3 linked regions of the Fodinicurvata sp. EGI_FJ10296 genome follow. The protein of the gene in region 1 interacts with the protein of each later gene in a pairwise test. Links are inferred from orthologs where the notes say so. Each region holds a gene or a part of one and is shown on either strand. Other genes may lie near its edges.

The links.
Region 2: the proteins of lpdA (region 1) and ABZ728_RS19130 interact in binary tests that used the Escherichia coli proteins (3 or more experiments, as listed by UniProt). The link is inferred for Fodinicurvata sp. EGI_FJ10296 from one-to-one orthologs.
Region 3: the proteins of lpdA (region 1) and odhB interact in binary tests that used the Escherichia coli proteins (3 or more experiments, as listed by UniProt). The link is inferred for Fodinicurvata sp. EGI_FJ10296 from one-to-one orthologs.

Annotation. Positions count from the first base shown.
Region 1 is NZ_JBFCVL010000006.1:230,729-233,781, forward strand. Bases 61-2,959 are described here. They hold lpdA (dihydrolipoyl dehydrogenase), read right to left. Parts: upstream 2,266-2,959; coding sequence 856-2,265; downstream 61-855. Other genes in these bases: ABZ728_RS14775 (Rpn family recombination-promoting nuclease/putative transposase), read left to right, coding at 61-701; ABZ728_RS14785 (aspartate-semialdehyde dehydrogenase), read right to left, coding at 2,346-2,959. Also shown: more of ABZ728_RS14775, read left to right, coding at 1-60; more of ABZ728_RS14785, read right to left, coding at 2,960-3,053. UniProt on the Escherichia coli protein: Lipoamide dehydrogenase is a component of the glycine cleavage system as well as of the alpha-ketoacid dehydrogenase complexes.
Region 2 is NZ_JBFCVL010000009.1:112,182-115,457, forward strand. Bases 124-3,245 are described here. They hold ABZ728_RS19130 (UvrD-helicase domain-containing protein), read left to right. Parts: upstream 124-523; coding sequence 524-2,968; downstream 2,969-3,245. Other genes in these bases: ABZ728_RS19125 (GNAT family N-acetyltransferase), read right to left, coding at 124-436; ABZ728_RS19135 (50S ribosomal protein L11 methyltransferase), read left to right, coding at 2,972-3,245. Also shown: more of ABZ728_RS19125, read right to left, coding at 1-123; more of ABZ728_RS19135, read left to right, coding at 3,246-3,276. UniProt on the Escherichia coli protein: A helicase with DNA-dependent ATPase activity. Unwinds DNA duplexes with 3'-5' polarity. Translocates on single-stranded DNA with 3'-5' polarity. Initiates unwinding more efficiently from a nicked substrate than double-stranded DNA.
Region 3 is NZ_JBFCVL010000001.1:709,648-712,734, reverse strand. The notes cover bases 9-2,941. They hold odhB (2-oxoglutarate dehydrogenase complex dihydrolipoyllysine-residue succinyltransferase), read right to left. Parts: upstream 2,170-2,941; coding sequence 847-2,169; downstream 9-846. Other genes in these bases: ABZ728_RS03200 (2-oxoglutarate dehydrogenase E1 component), read right to left, coding at 2,324-2,941; ABZ728_RS03210 (CoA ester lyase), read right to left, coding at 9-807. Outside these bases: more of ABZ728_RS03210, read right to left, coding at 1-8; more of ABZ728_RS03200, read right to left, coding at 2,942-3,087. UniProt on the Escherichia coli protein: E2 component of the 2-oxoglutarate dehydrogenase (OGDH) complex which catalyzes the second step in the conversion of 2-oxoglutarate to succinyl-CoA and CO(2).

The sequences.
Region 1 (3,053 bases):
ACGAAGCTCTGGCGAGCAGCCAGAGCGATCGCCTGTTCAGGATCCGGACCCGGGACGGGCGGGCCGGCTTCGTCTATACGCTGCTGGAACACAAGAGCGCGGTGGATGTCGCCACGCCGCTCCAGCTTGGTACATACCTGTTGCGGATCTGGCGGCGATACGGCGCTGAACCAAGTGGTGATTTGCGCCGGCTGCCACCGATCATTCCCATCGTCTTCTATCACGGAATGCAGCGCTGGACGGTTCCGACGACGATTGCGGACTGCATTGATGCGGACGAAGCGCTGACGGACCAAATCCGCGACTTCCGGTATATGGTGCATCATCTGAACCAGAGACCCGAAGAAACATTGTCCGGCAACCGCGAGGTGGAGGCGGTCTTTCTGGCATTCAAGCATTTACGCGATGAGAACGTTCCGGCCGAAATTCTGGTTCGAATCATGAAGCTGCCCGGCGGCGACAGCCAATTGCTGAAACAGCTGATCCATTATATTCTGATAAATCAGCCGTCTATCGACAGCGAAAAATGGCGGGATCTTGTCGCCGCCGCCAGACCGGGTGAGGAGGATGAAGTGATGTCGATCGCCATCCGCCAGTGGCAGGAAGAAGGGCGTCCCAGGGACTGGCAGAAGGAGAAGCCAGGGGTCGGGCCAACAGCCTCGTCCGCGTTCTGGAGGCACGGTTCGGGTCGGCGGATATAATTCTCCGGAAACTTCTGTCCAGCGAATTTGCCGACGTTCTCGACGCCGCCATCGAGCGCGCGCTTGTTGCGCATACGCTCGATGAGGCGTTGGAGCCATTGAACCGGCCGCGCTGAGGTCGCGGCTGTGACCCCCTCGGCCGGCTCCGGTCATCCTACATATGGAGGGCTCGGCCATCCACGGCGAGTGCGGCTTCCTTGACCGCTTCGTTGAGCGTTGGGTGAGCGTGGCAGGTGCGGGCGATGTCTTCGGCCGATGCGCCGAACTCCATTGCCAGGACGCATTCGGCGATCATGGTTCCGGCTTCCGCGCCCAGGATATGGACGCCCAGAACCTTGTCGGTTGTCTTGTCGGCCAGCACCTTGACGAAGCCGTCCGTCGCATTCATCGCCCGGGCGCGGCCGTTGGCCGTGAAGGGGAACTTGCCAACCTTGTAGTCGACGCCTGCCTCTTTCAGCTCTTCCTCGGTCTTGCCGACCTGCGCGACCTCCGGTGCGGTGTAAACCACACCCGGGATCGTGTCGGGGTCGAGATGACCCGACTGGCCGGCAAGAATCTCAGCCACCGCGACGCCTTCATCCTCTGCCTTGTGGGCGAGCATCTTGCCTTCGATCACGTCGCCGATTGCATAGACGCCGTCGGCCGTCGTTTTCCATTCGCCGTCGGTCTTGATCCGTCCTCGATCGTCGACCTCGACGCCAGCGGTTTCGAGACCGAGATCCTGCGTGAAGGGTCGGCGCCCGATGGCGACCAGGACGACGTCGACATCCATGACTTCCGCGTCACCGCCCTTGGCCGGCTCGACGGTCAGCTTGACCCCGTTCTTCGTCGCCTCGGCGCTGGTCACCTTTGTCGACAGCTTGAACTTCAGACCCTGACGCTGGAGGATCTTCTGCATGGCCTTGCCCACTTCGCCGTCGCAGCCGGGGACGATGCGATCGAGGAACTCGACGATCGTGACCTCGGCTCCCAGACGCGACCAGACCGATGCCATCTCCAGGCCGATATAACCGCCGCCGACAACGACCATTGATTTCGGCACTTCCGGCAGGGAAAGCGCACCGGTGGACGAGACGATCTTTTTTTCGTCGACAGGTACATTCGGCAGAGGAATGGATTCCGAACCGGTAGCGACGACGATCGACTTCGCCTCGACCGACGTCGTCTTGCCGTCAGCGCCGGTGACTTCGACGGCATTCTTGCCCGTAATCCGGCCATGACCGTTGAGCCGATCGATCTTGTTCTTCTTGAACAGGAATTCGACGCCTTTGACGTTACCGTCGATCGTCTTGTCCTTGTGCTTCATCATAGCCTTTAGGTCGAGGCCAACCTCGCCGACGGATACGCCGAAGTCTTTCAGGTGTTCACGGGCTTCGGTGTATTTCTCGGACGCCTGGAGCAGAGCTTTCGACGGGATGCAGCCGACATTCAGGCAGGTGCCGCCGAGCGTGGCGTCCTTTTCGATACAGGCGGTCTTGAGGCCGAGCTGCGCGCATCGAATGGCGCATACATAGCCCCCGGGACCGCTGCCGATGACGACGACGTCGTAGCTCTTGTCTGCCATGGTCAAATTCTTCCTCGATTATTCAGACGGACGCGCCCGTGCATTCCTTCGGGCGCAGGATTGGAACTGAGCCGCGGCGTTCAGCCGAGATGGTCGGCAATGAGCCGCTCGGCGATCTGAACCGTGTTCAGGGCCGCGCCCTTGCGCAGATTATCCGAGACAACCCACATCGACAGCCCGTTTTCGACCGTCGGGTCCTCACGAATCCGGCTGACATACACCGCGTCTTCGCCCGCGCATTCGATGGGCGTGACATAGCCTTCGTCCGCGCGATGATCCACGACGATCACGCCGGGTGCCGCCCGCAATGCGCGCCGGGCGCTCTCGACGTCGATCTCGTTTTCGAATTCGATGGACACGGCTTCGCCATGGCCGACAAAGACCGGGACGCGGACGCAAGTGGCGTGCACCTTGATCGACGATCCCATGATCTTCTTGGTCTCGGCGGCCATCTTCCATTCTTCCCTGGTGGCGCCGTCGTCCATGAAGACATCGATATGCGGGATGACGTTGAAGGCGATCTGCTTGGTGAACTTCGACTTCTCCACGGGGTCGTTGACGAAGACGCCCCGGGTCTGATTGAAAAGCTCGTCCATGGCCTCGCGCCCCGAACCGGAAACGGACTGGTAGGTGGAAACCACCACGCGCTTGATGCCGGCGAGGTCATGAAGCGGCTTCAGCGCGACGACCATTTGAATCGTCGAACAATTCGGATTGGCAATGATGTTGCGCCGGGCGTAACCTGACAACGCCTCCGGGTTCACTTCGGGCACGACCAGCGGGATATC
Region 2 (3,276 bases), on another replicon or contig:
TCTTTTCCGCGAACCCCAGCCGGTCGTAGAATCGGCGGGCGGGGTTCCAGTCGAGCGCGCTGAGGTCGACGCGGCGGCAGTCGCGCTCGATCGCCAGCCGGGCGACGGCGGCCAGCAGCGCCTGTCCGTAACCGCCTTTGCGGGCGTCGGGGTCGACGTACAGGTCCTCGACATAGAGACCGGCGCGGCCCTCCCAGGTCGAATAGTTGTGGAAGAACAGGCAGAACCCGACGGCGCCTCCCGCTTCCCCATCTGCGTCGGCCATCAGCACCTCGAAGCGCGGCGATGGGCCCCAGCCGTCGCGCATCAGGTCGTCGGCCGTCACCCTGACCTCGTCCTCGGCCTTTTCGAACCGCGCCAGATCGCGGATCATGCGCAGGATTTCCGGGATGTCGGCGGGCGTGGCCGGGCGGATGGTGGCGGTGCTATCGGGCATCGGGGATGGGTCCTCGGGACATGAATCGGCGGTCGATAGGCGAAGATTAAGGGTTCGATCAGGGGAAGGAAATGCTATATCGGGGCCATGACCGCACCCGATCCATGGCCTTCCGATCCCTTTGGCGACGACCCGCTCAACACCGAGCCGGGGGCGGGCGATGTCGGCGCTCCGGCCGGTGACGCGGACCCGTACCGCGCCCCATACGGCGCTGATGAACCGGGCGTTGGCGCCTCTGCGCCCGCTCCCGGATTGCCAGCTGACGGTCCGCCCGGCACCTATCCCTATCTCGACACGCTGAACCCGGAACAGCGGGCGGCGGTGACGGCGCTGGACGGCCCCGTGTTGGTGCTGGCTGGCGCGGGCACCGGCAAGACGCGCGTGCTGACGACCCGGCTTGGCCACCTGCTGATGACAAGGCGCGCCTGGCCCAGCCAGATCCTGGCGGTGACCTTTACCAACAAGGCCGCGCGCGAGATGAAGGAGCGCGTGGCCGCCATGATCGGCGGCGACGTCGAGGGCTGGTGGATGGGCACCTTTCACGCGCTGGCCGCGCGCATCCTGCGCCGGCATGCCGAAGCCGTCGGTCTGAAATCGAATTTCACCATCCTGGATACCGACGATCAGATTCGCCTTTTGAAACAGGTGATGGAGGCGGGCTCGGTCGACGGCAAGCGCTGGCCGGCCAAGCAGTTGCTGGGCGTGATCGAGCGCTGGAAAGACCGCGCCCTGACGCCGGATCGGCTGACGCCGGAAGATGGCGGCGATCTTGCCGGCGGCCGGATGATCCAGCTCTACCGCGATTATCAGGAGCGGCTGCGCAGCCTGAACGCCTGCGACTTCGGCGATCTGCTGCTGCACACGCTCACCCTGTTCGGCCACACCGCCGTCGATCCCGGCACCGGGCGCACGATCCATCCGATCCTTGAGGAATACCAGCGCCGGTTCCGCTATCTGCTGGTTGACGAGTATCAGGACACGAACGTCGCCCAGTATCTGTGGCTGCGGGCGCTGGCGCAGGGCCACCACAATATCTGCTGCGTCGGCGATGACGACCAGTCGATCTATGGCTGGCGCGGCGCGGAGGTCGGGAACATCCTGCGCTTCGAGCAGGACTTTCCCGGCGCGACGGTGATCCGGCTGGAGCGCAATTACCGTTCGACCGGCCGCATCCTGGGCGCGGCGTCCGGCCTGATCGCCAACAATCAGGGGCGGCTGGGCAAGACGCTGTTCTCCGAGGGCGCCAGCGGCGATCCGGTTCAGGTCCGGATCGTCTGGGATGCCGAGGAAGAAGCCCGCTGGATCGGCGACGAGATCGAGTCCCTTCAGACCCGTCAGGTGCCGCTCAGCGACGTCGCGATCCTGGTGCGGGCGTCGTTCCAGATGCGCGAGTTCGAGGAACGGTTGATCACGCTGGGTCTGCCGTACCGGGTGATCGGCGGCCCGCGCTTTTACGAGCGCATGGAGATCCGCGACGCGATGGCCTATCTGCGGGTCATCGCGCAGAGCGACGATGATCTGGCGTTCGAGCGCATCATCAACGTGCCCAAGCGCGGCATCGGCAAGACGACGGTGCAGACCCTGCACGCCGCCGCCCGGCGGCAGCAGGTGTCGCTTTACGAGGCTGCCGCCCGGCTGGTCGAAACCGACGAGTTGACCGCCCGGGCGCGCACGCCGATCAAGGCCCTGATCCGCGATTTCGATCGTTGGCGCGATCAGGCCGAGCGGATCGGCCATGCCGATCTGGCCCGGTTGGTGCTGGACGAAAGCGGCTATACCGGGTTCTGGCAGGCCGACAAATCGCCCGAAGCGCCGGGCCGGCTTGAGAACCTGAAAGAACTGGTCACGGCGATGGAGGAATTCGACAGCCTGCTCGGATTCCTGGAGCATGTCAGTCTGGTCATGGACACCACCGTCGATTCCGGCGGCGAAATGGTGTCGCTGATGACGCTGCATGGCGCCAAGGGGCTGGAATTCGCCCATGTCTTTCTGCCCGGATGGGAAGAAGGGCTGTTCCCGCACCAGCGTGCGATGGACGAACAAGGTGTCGCGGGGCTGGAGGAGGAACGCCGGCTGGCCTATGTCGGCCTGACGCGGGCCAAGACGCGGGCGGTGGTCATGGCAGCGCTGAACCGCCGCGTTCACGGGCAGTGGCAATCCTCGCTGCCGTCGCGGTTCATCGGCGAGTTGCCCGACGATTTCGTCGTCCGCGAGCAGACGACCGGCATGCAGGCGCCCGATCCCCACGGCGTTTCCGATACGGCCGTCGCCCGGCTCCGTGAGGCCGCACGCACCCATGCCGCTGGTGGCTCCGGCTATCGGCCGACGGTGATCGACGGCGTCGACTATTCGGTCGAGAAACGCCCGCAGTCGTCGGTCAGCTACAGAAAAGGCGACCGTGTTTTCCACCGCAAATTCGGCTATGGCACCGTCGTTGCCGCCGACGGTGAGAAACTCGGCATCGATTTCGATCATAGCGGTGAAAAGCGGGTGATGGACAGTTTCGTCGTCCCCGCATCGAAGGCGGACTGATTCATGCGTGCACCGATACAATCTTTTGCCATGGCGCTGGGCAGTGCCGCGCCGGTTGATACATGGCGTGTCGATCTGGCCGTTCCGATCGACGCGGCCGAAGCGGTGTCGGAACTGCTGGGCGATCTGGGTTCGGTGTCGATGTTCGGTGTCGATCAGGATGCCGACCTGCAGGTTTCGGTCGTTTGCCCCGAGGAGCCCGACCGCGGCGATATCGGCGTGCGGCTGGCCGTCATCGCCGACGCCTTCGACATGGCCGAACCGCCATTCACCGTCGAGCGGGTCGAGGGGCGCGACTGGATCGCGGA
Region 3 (3,087 bases), on another replicon or contig:
CCCGTCCACGACGGTAACGCCGCGGCCGTCGCGAATCGCTTCGGAATGCGCGGCAATGATCCGCCGGGCCCGGTCGACCGCCTCGGATGACGGCGCGAAGGCCGCGTTGGCCGCATCGATCTGTTTGGGATGGATCAGCGATTTGCCGTCAAAGCCCAGATCGGCGCCCTGCCGGCAAACGGCCTCCAGACCCGCCGCATCGGTGAGATCGGCATGGATGCCGTCAATCACGACTATCCCATAGGCTCGCGCAGCGATGAGGCAGGTGCCCAGAGCAACCACCATCGGCAAACGGTCGGCGGTGTCGTTTACGTGAAGGTCCTTGGCCAGATCCTGCGTGCCCATGATGAGACCGGCCAGGCGCCCACCGCCAACTGCAGCAACGGCGGCCAGTTCCCGGACATTGAGGACTCCCATCGGCGTTTCAACCATGCACCATATCGCCAGGCCGGGCGGCGCTCCCAAAGTGTCCAGCCGCCGGCCGGCGTCGGTGATGACGTCCGGTGACTCGACCTTGGGAAGGACGATTCCGTCAGCACCGGCCGTGGCCAGTGCGTCCAGATCGGCTGGTCCCCATGGGGTGTCCAGGGCGTTGATCCGCACCAGCACCTCACGCGGCGCCAGCCCGCCGGCCCGCAATCGCTCAACGACCGCATTGCGCGCCGCCGGCTTCGCATCGGGCGCCGTGGCATCTTCCAGATCGAAAACCACCGAATCGGCAGCAAGCGTTCCCGCCTTCGCCAGCGCGCGCTCGTTCTGGCCCGGCATGAACAGCATGGACCGCCGCGGCCTGGTCGTTGCGCTCATCGGTTCACCCCAACCCACTGGACGCCTCTTGCCGGCAAATCAGACCTCAAGCAGCAAGCGCTGCGGGTCTTCCAGATATTCCTTCACCCGGACCAGGAACGTCACCGCTTCCTTGCCGTCGACGATGCGGTGATCGTAGCTCAACGCCAGATACATCATCGGCCGGATCTCGACCTTGCCATTGATCGCCATAGGCCGGTCCTGGATCTTGTGCATGCCCAGAATGGCCGATTGCGGCGGGTTGAGGATCGGCGTGGACATCAGCGAGCCATAGACACCGCCGTTGGAGATCGTGAAAGTGCCGCCGGTCAGGTCGGCCATGCTCAGCTTTCCGTCCCGCGCCTTCTTGCCATAGCCGTTGATCGTCTGCTCGACCTCGGCGAAGGAAAGCCGATCGCAATCGCGGACTACCGGCACCACCAGCCCCTGCGGCGTGCCGACCGCGACACCGATGTCGTAATAGTTCTTGTAGACGATGTCCGTACCGTCGACCTCGGCGTTAACCGCCGGCAGTTCCTGGAGAACCTGTACACAGGCCTTGATGAAGAACGACATGAATCCAAGCCGTACGCCGTGCTTCTTCTCGAATCCGGCCTTGTACGCTTCGCGTACCTCCTTCATAGCGGTCATGTCGACCTCGTTGAAGGTGGTCAGCATGGCCGCGGTGTCCTGGGCTTCCTTCAGCCGCCGGGCGATCGTCTGGCGCAGCTTGGACATCCGGACCCGCTCCTCGCGGTCCTTTTTCGGGCGATCGGTCGTCGCCGGCCGCTCGAATGCCGGGATATCGATCGTCATCGTACCGCCGGAATCGCGTTTGGCCTCGGCCTTTCCGCCGGAGGGTTTGGCGGCCCCGCCTTTGCCGTCCAGATGATCCTGTACGTCCTGCTTCGTGATGCGGCCGTCCTTGCCCGTACCGGCAATCTTGCCGACATCCAGCTTGTTGTCGGCAATCATCTTGCGGGCCGCCGGCATCACCGCCGTATCGTCATCCGACCCTTGGGAAGCGTCCGCCGCCAACTGCGCGGTACTGCCGCCCTTTTCCGAACCGGACGTTTCAGCGGATTTGGTTTCGGCAGCCCGGGTGTCGGAAGAAGCCGCCTCTTTGCTGCTCGCGGCTGCGCCGCTGCCGGCACCGATCGATCCCAGCTTGGCGCCGACTTCGACGGTTTCGCCTTCGGACACGACAATGTCCTCCAGCACGCCGGCTTCGGAGGCGTTCACCTCCAGCGTTACCTTGTCCGTCTCCAGTTCGACGACGGCCTCGTCACGATCGACTTTATCGCCCGGCTTTTTCAGCCATTTGGCGATGGTTGCTTCCGTTACGGATTCGCCCAGGGCCGGAACGACGATATCTGTGCTCATGGTCGGATACCTGCTGTTTTCTACTTCCGCGCCAATGCGCCGACAAGGAGTGTGCGTGGGCATCGGGTACCGGCGGTTTCCACTTTTTCAGCGGTGACGACGGCAATCGATGCCCGGAACTCAGTCATTCCCGGCAAAACCCGGGTCCTGCCCTTTAGCTTCCGTCAATCGTCAGGGCCTGATCGATCAAAGCCGCCTGCTCGCGCTGGTGCCAGCGCACGACGCCTGTCGCGGGAGATGCGGCTTCCGGGCGGCCGGCATATTTCGGCCGCTTCGCCTTGTGACCGATCTTTTCCAGCATTGCCTCGATCCGTCGGTCGGCAAAATACCATGCGCCCATATTGGCCGGCTCTTCCTGGCACCAGACGACGTCGGCGTTCGGGTATTTCTCGACTTCCTCGGACAGCGCCTTTTCAGGGAACGGATAGAGCTGCTCCAGCCGCACCAGCGTAATGTCGTTCAGCTTGCGGGCGTCGCGTTCCTGAAGCAGGTCGTAATAGACTTTGCCTGTGCACAGAACGACCCGCTTGACCGATTTGTCCTGCTTGTCGCGTCCATTCTCGAAAAGCACCCGGTGGAACGTGCTGTTGCCGACGAATTCCTCGATGTCGGAGACAAAATATTTCTGGCGAAGCATCGACTTCGGCGTCATCACGATCAACGGCTTGCGGAAATCACGGTGAAGCTGGCGCCGAAGGGCGTGGAAATAATTGGCCGGAGTCGTCGGATAGATGACCTGCCAGTTGTCCTCTGCACTCTGGTTCAGGAACCGCTCCAGCCGGGCCGACGAGTGTTCGGGTCCCTGTCCTTCGTAACCGTGAGGCAGCAAGAGGACGAGCCCGGACATCCGCAGCCACTTCTGCTCACCGGAGGAGAGAAACTGGTCGATGATGATCTGGGCGCCGTTGCAGAAATCGC